3 regions of the Pseudomonas sp. J452 genome follow, and region 1 is predicted to be linked to each of the others. Evidence: predicted binding sites of a transcription regulator. Region 1 holds the regulator's gene; each other region holds the start of a gene.

Region 1 (4,538 bases):
TACGAGCAAGTCGCCTACCTGGGCGATGACCTGCCGGACCTGCCGGTGATCCGCCGGGTCGGCCTGGGCATGGCCGTGGCCAGTGCCGACGGCTTTGTCCGTCAGCACGCCCATGGCGTCACCGCAGCACGCGGTGGCGAAGGTGCCGCCCGCGAATTCTGTGAACTGATCATGCGCGCCCAGGGCAGCCTCGATGCCGCCCAAGCCGCCTACCTCTAGGATCAAGCATGCTCGGCAAACTGCGCCAACCTCTGATCTACAGCCTGATTGCTGCCCTGCTGGGCGCAGTCGGCTATTGGAACATCCGCCCGGAAAGCTTTCTGGACAAGCCGTCGACAACTGAAACCGACAATGCCATCGACTTCTACGTGGTCAACGCCCGCACTCTGCAGTACCAGGAAGACGGCCAACTGCACTACGAGATGACCGCCGACAAGCTGGAGCATCTCAAGGCCAGCGACATCACCCTGCTGAGCAAGCCCGACCTGCAGCTGTATCGCGGCAGTGCCTATCCCTGGCATGTGCAGAGTGAGCGTGGCGAGGTCGCGCCAGAGGGCAAGGAAGTCGAACTTATCGATGCCGTGCGCGTCGCACGCACCGACGCCAAGGGTCGTCCGACGGTGATCACCAGCAGCCGGATGACCGTATTTCCTGACAAGGAATATGCGCAAACCCAGCAAGCCGTTAGAATCGAGGCCGCCAATGGGGTGACCACGGCGCAAGGAATGAAAGCGTACATGAATGACGGCCGGATCCTCCTGCTGTCCAACGTAAGAGGCCAGCATGAGGCTCGTTAAAACACTCCCCCTATTGTTCATCAGCCTCGGTGCCGCGCTCGGAAGCGCCAGTGCCTGGGCCCTGCCGAGCGACCGCGAGCAGCCGATCCGGGTGCAAGCCGACAGCGCCGAGCTGGACGACAAGCAAGGCGTGGCCGTATACCGCGGCGGCGTAGTGATCACTCAGGGCACCCTGAAGATCACCGGCGACACCGTGACCATCACCCAGGATGCCAATGGCGAAGTCGAAGTCTTCACCTCGGTGGGCAAACCCGCCTACTACGAGCAAAAGCCTTCGGCAGAAAAGGAAATCGTCAAGGCCTATGGCCTGACCATCCAGTACTTTGCCAGCAACGAGCGCATCGTGCTGATCGATCAGGCCAAGGTGATTCAGGAAGGCAATACCTTCGAAGGCGAGAAGATCGTCTATGACACCCAGCGCCAGATCGTCAACGCCGGCCGCGCCAACGGCACCGCCCTGAGCACGCCGCGCCCACGTATCGACATGGTCATCCAGCCGCGCAAGAAAACCGGCCAACCGGAGCAAGCGCAGTAATGGCGACCCTCAAAGCCCAGCACCTGGCCAAGAGTTACAAGGGCCGCCAGGTCGTCCGTGACGTCAGCCTGTCCATCGACAGCGGCCAGATCGTCGGCCTGCTCGGCCCCAACGGCGCCGGCAAGACCACTTGTTTCTACATGATCGTTGGCCTGGTACAGGCCGACCAGGGCCGCGTGCTGATCGACAACCTCGACGTCAGCCACCAGCCCATGCACGGCCGCGCGCGCGTCGGTATCGGCTACCTGCCGCAGGAAGCCTCGATCTTCCGCAAGCTGTCGGTGGCCGACAACATCATGGCCATTCTGGAAGCCCGCAAGGACCTCGACCGCGCCGGCCGCCACGCCGCGCTGGAGACCCTGCTGCAGGAGTTCCACATCAACCACATCCGCGACAACCTCGGCATGAGCCTGTCCGGTGGTGAACGCCGCCGCGTGGAAATCGCCCGCGCCCTGGCCACCGAGCCGAAATTCATTCTGTTGGATGAACCCTTCGCCGGTGTCGACCCGATCTCGGTCGGCGATATCAAGCAGATCATTTACCACCTCAAGGCCAAGGGCATTGGTGTGCTGATCACCGACCACAACGTGCGCGAGACCCTCGACATCTGCGAGACCGCCTACATTGTCAATGACGGCCAGCTGATCGCCGAAGGCGATGCCGAAAGCATCCTGGCCAACCAACTGGTGAAAGAAGTCTACCTCGGGCACGAGTTCCGCCTCTGACGCAGGCACTGCTTCACTACAGGGACGTTGTCAAGCCTAGGCAAGATCGCCAGTTTCGGGCATATAATTTGCTTATTGGCGGCGCCCCGGCGCCCTGTAGTGAATGGCGCAATTGCGCCGGCAAATAAGGTGCAAAGCTTCCTGCCATGAAACCTTCGCTAGTCCTCAAGATGGGCCAGCAGCTGACGATGACGCCGCAGCTGCAACAAGCCATTCGCCTACTCCAGCTTTCCACCCTGGACCTGCAACAGGAAATCCAGGAAGCCCTGGAATCCAACCCCATGCTGGAGCGCCAGGAAGAAGGCGAAGACTTCGACAACAGCGATCCGCTGGCCGACGGCGAAGAGCAGAACGCCCAGTCCAAACAGCAGCAGGACACCTACCAGGAAACCAACAGCACCCCCGCCGACTCCATCGAGGACGGCGAGTGGAACGAACGCATTCCCAACGAACTGCCGGTCGATACCGCCTGGGAAGATGTCTACCAGACCAGCGCCAGCAGCCTGCCGAGCAATGACGATGACGAGTGGGACTTCACCACCCGTACCTCGGCCGGCGAAAGCCTGCAGACCCATTTGCTCTGGCAGCTCAACCTGGCGCCGATGTCGGACACCGACCGCCTGATCGCCGTAACCCTGATCGACTGCATCAACAATCAGGGCTACCTGGAAGAGTCGCTCGAGGAAATCGTCGAGGCCTTCGACCCGGAAATGGACGTCGAGCTCGACGAAGTCGAAGCCGTGCTGCACCGCATCCAGAACTTCGACCCAGCCGGCGTCGGCGCCCGCGACCTGCGCGAATGCCTGCTTCTGCAACTGCGCCAGCTGCCGGCCAGCACGCCCTGGCTGAGCGAGGCCCAGCGCCTGGCCGGCGACCACCTCGACCTGCTCGGCAGCCGCGACTACAGCCAGCTGATGCGGCGCATGAAGCTCAAGGAAGACGAGCTGCGCCAGATCATCGAGCTGATCCAGAGCCTCAACCCGCGCCCCGGCTCACAGATCGAAGCCAGCGAGCCGGAATACGTGATCCCCGACGTCCTGGTACGCAAGCATAACGAACGCTGGCTGGTGGAGCTGAACCAGGAGGCGGTGCCGCGCCTGCGCGTCAACGCCCAGTACGCAGGCTTCGTCAAACGCGCCGACTCCAGCGCCGACAACACCTTCATGCGCAACCAGTTGCAGGAAGCGCGCTGGTTCATCAAGAGCCTGCAGAGCCGCAACGAGACGCTGATGAAGGTCGCCACGCAGATCGTCGAGCACCAGCGCGGCTTCCTCGAATACGGCGACGAGGCGATGAAGCCGCTGGTCCTGCATGACATCGCCGAAGCGGTGGGCATGCACGAATCGACCATTTCGCGGGTCACCACGCAGAAATTCATGCACACCCCGCGTGGCATTTACGAGCTGAAATACTTCTTCTCCAGCCACGTTAGCACCTCGGAAGGCGGCGAATGCTCGTCGACGGCGATCCGCGCCATCATCAAAAAACTGGTCGCAGCGGAAAACGCGAAAAAGCCGTTGAGTGACAGCAAGATCGCTGGTTTACTGGAAGAACAGGGCATTCAGGTAGCCCGTCGCACCGTCGCCAAATACCGCGAATCCCTCGGGATAGCGCCTTCGAGCGAACGCAAGCGGTTGATGTAGCGCGCAGTGCCTGATGCATGCGCCAGCGACTGATGTGATGCGGCACTGAGGGAAGGCTTTTGCAAAACTGCATGCGCGCCAGGCGCCCTGCCCCGAGGGGGAAGCACAGGACAGTTCTGCAAAAGCCTTCTCAAGCCAAAGTGTTACGGTGGCAGGCCCGCTAGCCTGTCTCTTACACACGGCAACAAGGAGAAGCGGTATGCAAGTCAACATCAGTGGACACCAACTGGATGTGACCGACGCCCTGCGCGACTACATCGGCGAGAAACTCGGCCGACTGGAGCGCCATTTCGACAAGATCACCAATGTGCAGGTGATCATGGAGGTCGAGAAACTCAAGCAGAAAATCGAAGCCACCCTGCACATTGCCGGCGGTGAAGTCGTCGCCAACGCAGAGCACGAAGACATGTATGCGGCGATCGATCTGCTCGCCGACAAACTTGACCGCCAACTGATCAAACACAAGGAAAAGCAGCTCAACCGCCTGCAAGGCGCGACAGCCCGCTGATATCCCCCACACATGATCCGACTTGAAAATATCCTGACCGCCGGCCGTTCCCTGGTGAACGTGTCCGGCGGCAGCAAAAAACGCGTTCTGGAACAAATTGCCAACCTGGTCGCGCGCGAATTGCCCGACCTGGATGGCCAGGACATTTTTGAAAGCCTGATTGCCCGTGAAAAACTCGGTTCCACCGGGTTCGGCAACGGCATCGCCATTCCTCACTGCCGCCTGCCCGGCTGCGCAGCGCCGATCAGCGCCGTGCTGCGCCTGGATGCGGCAGTGGATTTCGACGCCATCGACGGCGCCCCGGTGGACCTGCTGTTCGTCCTGCTGGTA
Region 2 (4,538 bases), 1.0 Mb from region 1:
CCCTTGGCCAATAGCGCTACAAGAATCATGCCTACATTTCTACCTCAACCTGTCCAGGCCCCACTACGCGTGCCCTGACGGTACGTTGCGAGCGCTGGTTACGAATACTGATCTGCTCGCCGAGAACCCCGTCCGAGAGGGCTTCGCCAGACATGCGCACGCTGATCGTACCACTGCGTGCGGTGATCACAACCTGATCGCCACGGCGAATCGACTCAGCTAATTCCAGACTCGCAGGGGTCAAAACCTGATCAGCTTGCAGCGGGCGTGTCAGTTTTTTGCCGATAGCCTGCTCGGCGTCGGTCAGATAGCCTCGGCTGAGCGGTCCGATGTCCTGCTCGATCATGCTTACGTCGGCCGGCCCCAATACCTGATCACGCTTGAGCGGGCGGGTGGCTACGACGATTGGCCGGAACAGGCGCACCTGGGCGGGGACGAATACCGTCCAGGGTGAACTGCCTTCGCAACTGACTTTGACGGTAACGCGGCCTACCGGCTGCGCGGGACTTTCCAGGCTTTGCGTCAAATCGCTGTCGCAAGCTGCCAGGCGTAGCCGCGGGTCGAGTGGATTGATACGAATCTCATAGCGCGCCTGGATTTCGCTACGCTCTAGATAGTCTTCTACCGTGTACTCAAGAAAGCCTTCGCTGGCGCCGATAAGCTCCTCAGGCAGCGTGAATGACCCGGCATGCAGCGAGCTGTAGCCGAGTAGGCACAAAGCAGGTAAAACTCCGGCAAGAGTGCGGCGTTTTGCCATCAGGCGTCGGGAAAGTGTCGTTATCGCGTTCATGCTGACAGCAAAGCAAGGCTCGTGCCGCCTGCTACGCTAGAGCAAAGCGTCCGGTTACATACAATAAAAGGAGTCTGGGCATGGCCGGAGTATTGGACTCGGTTAACCAACGTACTCAGTTAGTCGGGCAGAATCGTTTGGAGTTGCTGCTGTTCCGTCTTGAGGGGCAGCAGTTGTATGGCATCAACGTATTCAAGGTGAAGGAGGTGCTGCAGTGCCCCAAACTCACCATCATGCCCAAGTCCAGTCGGGTGGTGCGCGGTGTTGCCAATATCCGCGGCGGCACTATCCCGATCATGGATCTGTCCATGGCGACCGGACGTGCCGGTCTGGATGACCTGAAGAACAGCTTCGTCATCATCACTGAGTACAACACCAAGGTTCAGGGCTTTCTGGTGCGTTCGGTCGAGCGCATCGTCAACATGAACTGGGAAGAAATCCATCCGCCACCCAAGGGCACCGGGCGCGACCATTACCTGACGGCAGTGACGCGTGTGGACAATCAGTTGGTGGAAATCATCGACGTGGAGAAAATCCTCGCCGAAGTCGCGCCCATGTCTGAAGCCATATCCGAGGGCGTGGTGGATACCGCAACCCAGGCCAAGGCGGTATCGCTGCGGGTGCTGATCTGCGACGACTCCTCGGTGGCGCGCAAGCAGGTGTCACGTTGCCTGGAAAGCATCGGGGTCGAAGTGGTCGCGCTCAATGATGGGCGCCAGGCCTATGATTACCTGCGCAAGCTGGTCGAAGAAGGCAAAAATCCGGCAGAAGAGTTTCTCATGCTGATTTCTGACATCGAGATGCCGGAAATGGATGGCTACACCCTGACAGCGGAGATTCGTGCCGATCCACGGATGCAGAAGCTGCACGTGATTCTGCATACTTCGCTGTCCGGCGTGTTCAACCAGGCCATGGTGAAGAAGGTGGGGGCGGATGACTTCCTGGCGAAGTTCCGCCCGGATGACCTGGCTTCCCGCGTGGTTGAGCGCATCCGTGTCGCAGATGAGGGCTGAGGGCGCTGCCTTCGGTAGTAACTATGTATGGTGAGGCGGCATTAGTGTCTTCAGGCAATTTGGATTTCGAGCAGTTCCGGACCTTCCTGGAGAAGGCGTGCGGTATTTTGCTGGGTAGCAACAAGCAGTACCTGGTTTCCAGCCGTCTCAACAAGCTGATGGAACAGCAAGGCATCAAGACGCTTGGCGAGCTTGTGCAGAAAATGCAGACGCAGCCGCGTGGCGGTCTGCGCGAGCAGGTCGTGGATGCCATGACCACCAACGAAACCCTGTGGTTTCGTGATACCTACCCCTTCGAAGTACTGAAGAACCGGGTATTGCCGGAGATGATCAAGGCCTCGCCGAACCAGCGCCTGCGCATCTGGTCGGCAGCCTGTTCTTCGGGGCAGGAGCCTTACTCGCTATCGATGACCATCGACGAATTCGAAAAGAGCAATCTGGGGCAGCTCAAGGCTGGCGTGCAGATTGTCGCTACCGATCTGTCGCCCTCGATGCTGACCAACTGCAAGTCGGGTGAGTACGACAGCCTGGCAATGGGCCGAGGGTTGTCGCAGGAACGTCTGCAGCGCTATTTCGACCCTAAGGGGCCGGGCCGCTGGGCGATCAAGGCACCGATCAAGAGTCGTGTGGAGTTCCGCCCGTTAAACCTGCTGGAAAGCTATGCGGCGCTGGGCAAGTTCGACGTCGTGTTCTGCCGCAACGTGCTGATCTACTTCTCCGCCGAGGTGAAGAAGGACATCCTCACGCGCATCCATGCCACGCTGAAACCAGGGGGCTATCTGTTCCTCGGTGCCTCCGAGGCGCTGAATGCCCTGCCGGATCTGTATCAGATGGTGCAGTGCAGTCCGGGGATCATCTACAAGGTGAAGTAACGCCCGCAGCGTTAGCGAGAAACAAACGGGAGGCCAGTGGCCTCCCGTTTTCGTTTGTGCGGCAAACGCTTTGCCTGGTATTGCCGCTTGTCTTGCCAATAGCGGAAAAGCTTTGCCGCTTGCCGCTTTTCTAGACCCTGTATTTACTCTAATTCATTGATAAATAAGGGTAATAAATATTGGCATAGCCTTTGCTAAATATCTGGCACAGCACCACCAGATCGCCCAACGGCAAAGGTTCAAGGTCATGAGCATCAGCTTCGACAACGCACTCGGTATCCATGAAAAGGCACTCGGCTTCCGCGCCCAGCGCGCCGAGGTGCTGGCCAACAATATCGCCAACGCCGATACGCCGAACTACCGGGCCCGCGATCTGGACTTCGCCGCCGTGCTGGCCGAGCAGAATGACAAGACCACACGCAAGCAGGTCGGTCTCAGCCTTACCGACAGCCAGCACATTGCTGTCGCGGGTATCGAACTGGCCGACCCGGCGCTGCGCTTCCGTACCCCGTTCCACCCGTCCATCGATCAGAACACCGTCGACATGCAGCAGGAGCAAGCCAGCTACGCCGAGAATTCGGTGCAGTTCCAGGCCAGCTTCACCCTGCTCAACAGCAAATTCAAAGGGCTGGTCGGCGCCCTGCGCGGCGAATAAGGGAGATACCAAACATGTCACTTGCCAGTGTCTTCAACATTGCCGGAACCGGCATGAGCGCCCAGAGCACTCGCCTGAACACCATCTCCAGCAACATCGCCAACGCCGAGACGGTGTCTTCCAGCATCAACCAGACCTACCGTGCGCGCCACCCGGTATTCGCCACCATGTTTGAGTCGAGCATGCAGGGCGACCGTGGTTCGCTGTTTGCCGAGCAGGACGAGGCCGGTCGCGGCGTGCAGGTGTTGGGCATCGTCGAGGATCAGAGCAGCCTGATGCCGCGCTACGAGCCGAACCATCCGGCAGCCGATGAGAAAGGTTACGTGTACTACCCGAACGTCAACGTGGTTGAGGAAATGGCCGACATGATTTCTGCCAGTCGTGCCTTCCAGACCAACGTGGAAATGATGAATACCGCCAAGCAGATGATGCAGCGCGTACTGACCCTGGGCCAGTAAGCCGCGAACGAGGAGCAAGACCATGAGCGTTAGTGGCGTCAGTTCGGCCCTGGATCAATACCAGATCAAGCAGGACACCACCCAGAACAAGGACCTTGGCAAGAACGAGTTCCTCAACCTGCTGGTGGCTCAGTTGAATAACCAGAATCCGCTGGAGCCGCAGGGCAACGGTGAGTTCATCGCCCAGCTGGCACAGTTCAGCCAGGTCGAGGGCATTGAAAATCTCAACACCAGCATGGGCGCACTGCTGTCCGGCTATCAGTCGTCGCAGGCTCTGCAGGCCTCCTCGCTGGTCGGGCACAAGGTGATAGTGCCAACCGAGAAGGCGGTTGTGGATACCAGCGAGACGTTCAAAGGCAGCCTGGTATTGCCGGAAACCAGCAGCAACGTCTACGTCAACATCTATGACAGCACGGGAGCCACGGTGAATCGCGTCAACCTGGGGCAACAGGCTGCCGGCAATATCAGCTTCATGTGGGACGGCAAGGATGCCAGCGGCAAAGTCATGCCGCCTGGCACCTACAAGTTCGAAGCACAGGCCAGCTACGCCGATGGCACCAAGGGGCTCTACACCTTGCTGCCGGCCAACGTCGACAGCGTCACCCTCGGGCAAAACGGTGGCGAGCTGATGTTGAACCTCGCGGGGCTGGGCAGCGTGCCGCTGTCGCAGGTCCAGGTCATCGGTCAATAACGCACAGATCGTAAGCGCCGGCAGTAACGGCAAAGGAGTCTTCCATGGGTTTCAATATC
Region 3 (4,538 bases), 1.6 Mb from region 1:
AGCCTGGAACAGGGCGTCCATGTGGTCGTCCATCTTCTCGTGGTCCAGACCAGCGATGCCGTTCAGGGCGCTGGCATAGACGATCGGGAAGTCCAGCTGCTCTTCGGTGGCACCGAGGTTGTCGAACAGGTCGAAAATCTGGTCAACGACCCAATCCGGACGCGCGCCCGGACGGTCAATCTTGTTGATCACCACGATCGGACGCAGGCCGGCCTTGAACGCCTTCTGGGTCACGAAACGGGTTTGCGGCATCGGGCCGTCTTGGGCGTCGACCACCAGCAGTACGGAGTCAACCATCGACATCACGCGCTCTACTTCACCGCCGAAGTCGGCGTGGCCGGGGGTGTCAACGATGTTGATGTCGTAGCCGTTCCACTTCAGGGCGGTGTTCTTCGCCAGAATGGTGATGCCACGCTCTTTTTCCTGGTCGTTGGAGTCCATCACGCGCTCGGATTCCAGCTCTTTGCGGTCGAGGGTGCCGGACAGGCGCAGCAGTTTGTCTACCAGGGTGGTTTTGCCATGGTCGACGTGGGCGATGATGGCGATGTTACGGAGATTTTCGATCACGGATGTCGTCTCGATTGATGATTCTGAAGTCGTTGGCGGCGCAGTTTACGCAGCCTGGATGAATGGCGGGTGAATGCGCGGCCGGTCGGGAGGGCGATGACGGATGCTGCCGCCCAGCAGGCCCGCGCGCTTAATGCGGGCGATAGACGCGAACATTGGCATGCCCCTCGCTCAGTAGATGGTGGGCATGCAGGCGACTCATCACGCCCTTGTCGCAATACAGCAGGTACTGGCGTGTTTCATCCAGACCCTTGAAGCGATTGTTCAGCGCGTAGAACGGCAGGGTTTGCACCTCGATGCCGGGCAGCGTAAGCGGTTCGTCCTCGGCGGCATCCGGATGGCGGATATCGAGAACGATCTGCCCGGCCAGCGCCTCGGCCACTTCTTCGACCTGCAGATCCTGACCCAGCGCGTCGATCACCTTGTCCACCGTCACGCGCGTCGCGCGCTCCAGGGCGCGCTCGAGGATGGCCATATCGAAATGGCTTTCTTCGTGCTCGATACGCCCCGGCTTGGCTCGGGTGGTCGGGTTGACCGAGATCACCCCGCAGTACTCGGGCATGTTCTTGGCGTACTCGGCCGTGCCGATGGCGGTGGCGGTGTCGATGATGTCCTGCTTGTGCGCGGCGATCAGCGGGCGCAGCACCAGGGTGTCGGTGACCGAGTCGATCACCGAGAGATTCGGCAGAGTCTGGCTGGAGACCTGGCTGATCGCCTCGCCAGTCACCAGCGCGTCGATGTTCAGCTCCGCAGCGATGCGGCTGGCAGCACGCAGCATCATGCGCTTGAGGATCACGCCCATCTGGCTGTTGTCGACCTTGCCAAGGATCTCGCCGAGCACTTCCTCGAACGGCACGCTAATAAACAGCACGCGGTGCGAGCTGCCGAACTTCTGCCACAGGTGGTGGGCCACTTCCATCACGCCCAGCTCGTGAGCGCGGCCGCCGAGGTTGAAGAAGCAGAAGTGGGTGAGCAGGCCGCGACGCATCATCTGGTAGGCGGCGACGGTGGAGTCGAAGCCGCCGGACATCAGCACCAGGGTCTGCTCGATGGAGCCCAGCGGATAGCCGCCCAGGCCTTCGTGCTGGGCATGGATGATCAGCAGGCGCTCGTAGCGCACCTCGAAACGCACTTCGGCCTCGGGCTGCTTGAGGTCGATGCCGGCGGCACCGCACTCGACACGCAGGCGACTGCCGACGTGGCTGGCCAGTTCCATCGAGGAAAAGTCATGGGTATTGCCGGCGCGCTTGCAGCGCACCGCGAAAATCTTGCCGGGCAGTTGGGCCCCGAAATGCGCGCGGCATTTCTCGAAGGTGTCATCGAAGTCGACGTAGGGGTATTCGTGCACTTCGAGGAAGTGGGCGATACCCGGCGTGCTGCGCAGACGCTCGAACATCTCTGCCTGAATCTTCGGTTCGCGCACCTGGCTGATCAGGTCAAGGTTGTCCCACTCGCCCTGCACCTCCAGCTCGGGGTCCAGGTCACGCAGCACCGTGCGGATGTTCTTCGCCAGCTGGCGGATGAACTGCTTGCGCACCGGCCGGCTCTTGATAGTGATTTCCGCGAAGGGTTTGACGATGAGTTTCATGGGACAGCGCGTACGCCAGGCAACCAAAAAAGAGGGGCGCGGATTATAGCGGAAATTGCTCAAGGTTTAACCAAAAACAATAAGGCACTTTATTAAAATCCCAAAATGGTGCACCGCAATAATTCAAAGACCCAAAATGGTGCATGCAACTGTATAAATAATCGCCACAACCCGCGAAAACCCTGAGTTATGGGCCGCACACCCATTCCGGGGCACTGGCACGCAATTTGCTCCCTTGTGAGGCAGGTTGCTATGGCGGACTATCCCGCCGGGCTTCACCGAACTTTTGAGGGCTCACCTTTCGAGCCTTATCCACCTGGAGGACAGCATGTCGAAGTCGATTCAACTGATCAAAGAACACGACGTGAAGTGGGTAGACCTGCGCTTCACTGACACCAAGGGTAAGCAACACCACGTGACCATGCCGGCCCGTGACGCCCTGGACGACGAATTTTTCGAAGTCGGCAAAATGTTCGATGGCTCGTCCATCCATGGCTGGAAAGGCATCGAAGCCTCCGACATGATCCTGCTGCCGGTTGACGACACCGCTGTACTGGACCCGTTCACCGAAGAACCGACCCTGATCCTGGTCTGCGACATCATCGAGCCGAGCACCATGCAAGGCTACGACCGCGACCCGCGCTCGATCGCCAAGCGCGCCGAGGAATACCTGAAGACCACCGGTATCGGTGACACCGTATTCGTAGGCCCGGAGCCTGAGTTCTTCATCTTCGACGAAGTGAAGTTCAAGTCCGACATCTCCGGCTCCATGTTCAAGATCTTCTCCGAGCAGGGTTCCTGGAACACCGACGCCGACATCGAAGGCGGCAACAAGGGCCACCGTCCGGCCGTCAAAGGTGGTTACTTCCCGGTTCCGCCGTGCGACCACGACCACGAAATCCGTACTGCCATGTGTAATGCCATGGAAGAAATGGGCCTGGTCATCGAAGTTCACCACCACGAAGTGGCGACTGCCGGTCAGAACGAAATCGGCGTGAAGTTCAACACCCTGGTCAACAAGGCTGACGAAGTTCAGACCCTGAAGTACTGCGTGCACAACGTGGCTGACGCCTACGGCAAAACCGCTACCTTCATGCCGAAGCCGCTGTACGGCGACAACGGTTCGGGTATGCACGTGCACCTGTCGATCGCCAAAGACGGCAAGAACACCTTCGCTGGTGAAGGCTATGCCGGCCTGTCCGACACCGCCCTGTACTTCATCGGCGGCATCATCAAGCACGGTAAGGCCCTGAACGGCTTCACCAACCCGTCGACCAACTCCTACAAGCGTCTGGTCCCGGGCTTCGAAGCTCCGGTCATGCTGGCCTACTCGGCGCGCAACCGTTCCGCCTCGATCCGTATCCCGTACGTTTCCAGCCCGAAAGCCCGCCGCATCGAAGCGCGCTTCCCGGATCCGGCTGCCAACCCGTACCTGGCCTTCGCAGCTCTGCTGATGGCCGGTCTGGACGGTATCCAGAACAAGATCCACCCCGGCGACGCTGCCGACAAGAACCTGTACGACCTGCCGCCGGAAGAAGCTGCCAACATCCCGCAAGTATGCGGCAGCCTGAAAGAAGCGCTGGAAGAACTGGATAAAGGTCGCGCGTTCCTGACCAAGGGCGGCGTTTTCACCGACGACTTCATCGATGCCTACATCGAGCTGAAATCCGAAGAAGAAATCAAAGTTCGCACCTTCGTACACCCGCTGGAATACGACCTGTACTACAGCGTCTAAGCTAGCCGCGTGATGAAAAGGCCTCCTTCGGGAGGCCTTTTTTTGCGCCACGGCAGGCGTCGCCTCGTAGTAGCGGCTTTAGCCGCGAACCAGACTTCAGCCCCGCCCCACTCTTGATTCCGCGCGCATTAGGAATGAAGCGCGGACTTACTGTAGGAGCCAGCTTGCTGGCGATCAGAGGGCGAAAGACATCGCCAGCAAGCTGACTCCTACCGAGTACCTGCAACGCTCAATCTCTTGCGGGGCCAATCTATAACGCCTGGTCACCATACAGGACATCACCTTTTTCTTGCGCCGCAACACGCTGGCAAAGCCGCGTGCTTGCCAGCTAGCCCTACAGATGCAAGGCTTAGGCACAGCTCACCCGGGAGTACACCGATGCGCCTGCTCACCGCCTGCCTGCTTTGCGCCATCGCGCTGCCTGCTGCCGCGCAGATCTACAAGTACACCGACGCCAACGGCAACACGGTGTTCACCAACCAGCCACCGGAAGGCCAGGCCGCGGAAGCCGTCGAACTGCCACCGACCAATACCGTCGAGTCGCAACCGCCAGGTGTCGTCGAACCGCAAGAAACCGCCGCCGCCACTGGCGCGGCCTACCAGGTGCTGCAACTCACCGACATTCCCAGCGATGAGGCGCTGCGTGCC

What was found. Region 1 encodes sigma-54, which starts transcription at its own class of promoters, with help from an activator protein. Its sites were predicted from a motif close to ANTGGCATNNANNTTGCTNT; they were not measured.
Region 2: the regulator sigma-54 is predicted to act here: its motif matches at 2,854-2,873, upstream of flgB (flagellar basal body rod protein FlgB).
Region 3: the regulator sigma-54 is predicted to act here: its motif matches at 2,370-2,389, upstream of glnA (glutamate--ammonia ligase).

The regions. Positions count from the first base shown of each region.
Region 1 covers NZ_CP088294.1:2,299,898-2,304,435, reverse strand. The annotation lists gene LRS11_RS10365 (KdsC family phosphatase) at 1-219, shown strand, start outside; gene lptC (LPS export ABC transporter periplasmic protein LptC) at 228-797, shown strand; gene lptA (lipopolysaccharide transport periplasmic protein LptA) at 784-1,332, shown strand; gene lptB (LPS export ABC transporter ATP-binding protein) at 1,332-2,057, shown strand; gene LRS11_RS10345 (RNA polymerase factor sigma-54) at 2,204-3,700, shown strand; gene hpf (ribosome hibernation-promoting factor, HPF/YfiA family) at 3,900-4,208, shown strand; gene ptsN (PTS IIA-like nitrogen regulatory protein PtsN) at 4,221-4,538, shown strand, end outside.
Region 2 covers NZ_CP088294.1:3,325,799-3,330,336, forward strand. The annotation lists gene flgA (flagellar basal body P-ring formation chaperone FlgA) at 32-790, opposite strand; gene LRS11_RS15095 (chemotaxis protein CheV) at 871-1,803, shown strand; gene cheR (protein-glutamate O-methyltransferase CheR) at 1,848-2,675, shown strand; gene flgB (flagellar basal body rod protein FlgB) at 2,923-3,330, shown strand; gene flgC (flagellar basal body rod protein FlgC) at 3,345-3,788, shown strand; gene flgD (flagellar hook assembly protein FlgD) at 3,811-4,479, shown strand; gene flgE (flagellar hook protein FlgE) at 4,524-4,538, shown strand, end outside.
Region 3 covers NZ_CP088294.1:735,656-740,193, forward strand. The annotation lists gene typA (translational GTPase TypA) at 1-567, opposite strand, end outside; gene thiI (tRNA uracil 4-sulfurtransferase ThiI) at 698-2,155, opposite strand; gene glnA (glutamate--ammonia ligase) at 2,484-3,890, shown strand; gene LRS11_RS03290 (DUF4124 domain-containing protein) at 4,269-4,538, shown strand, end outside.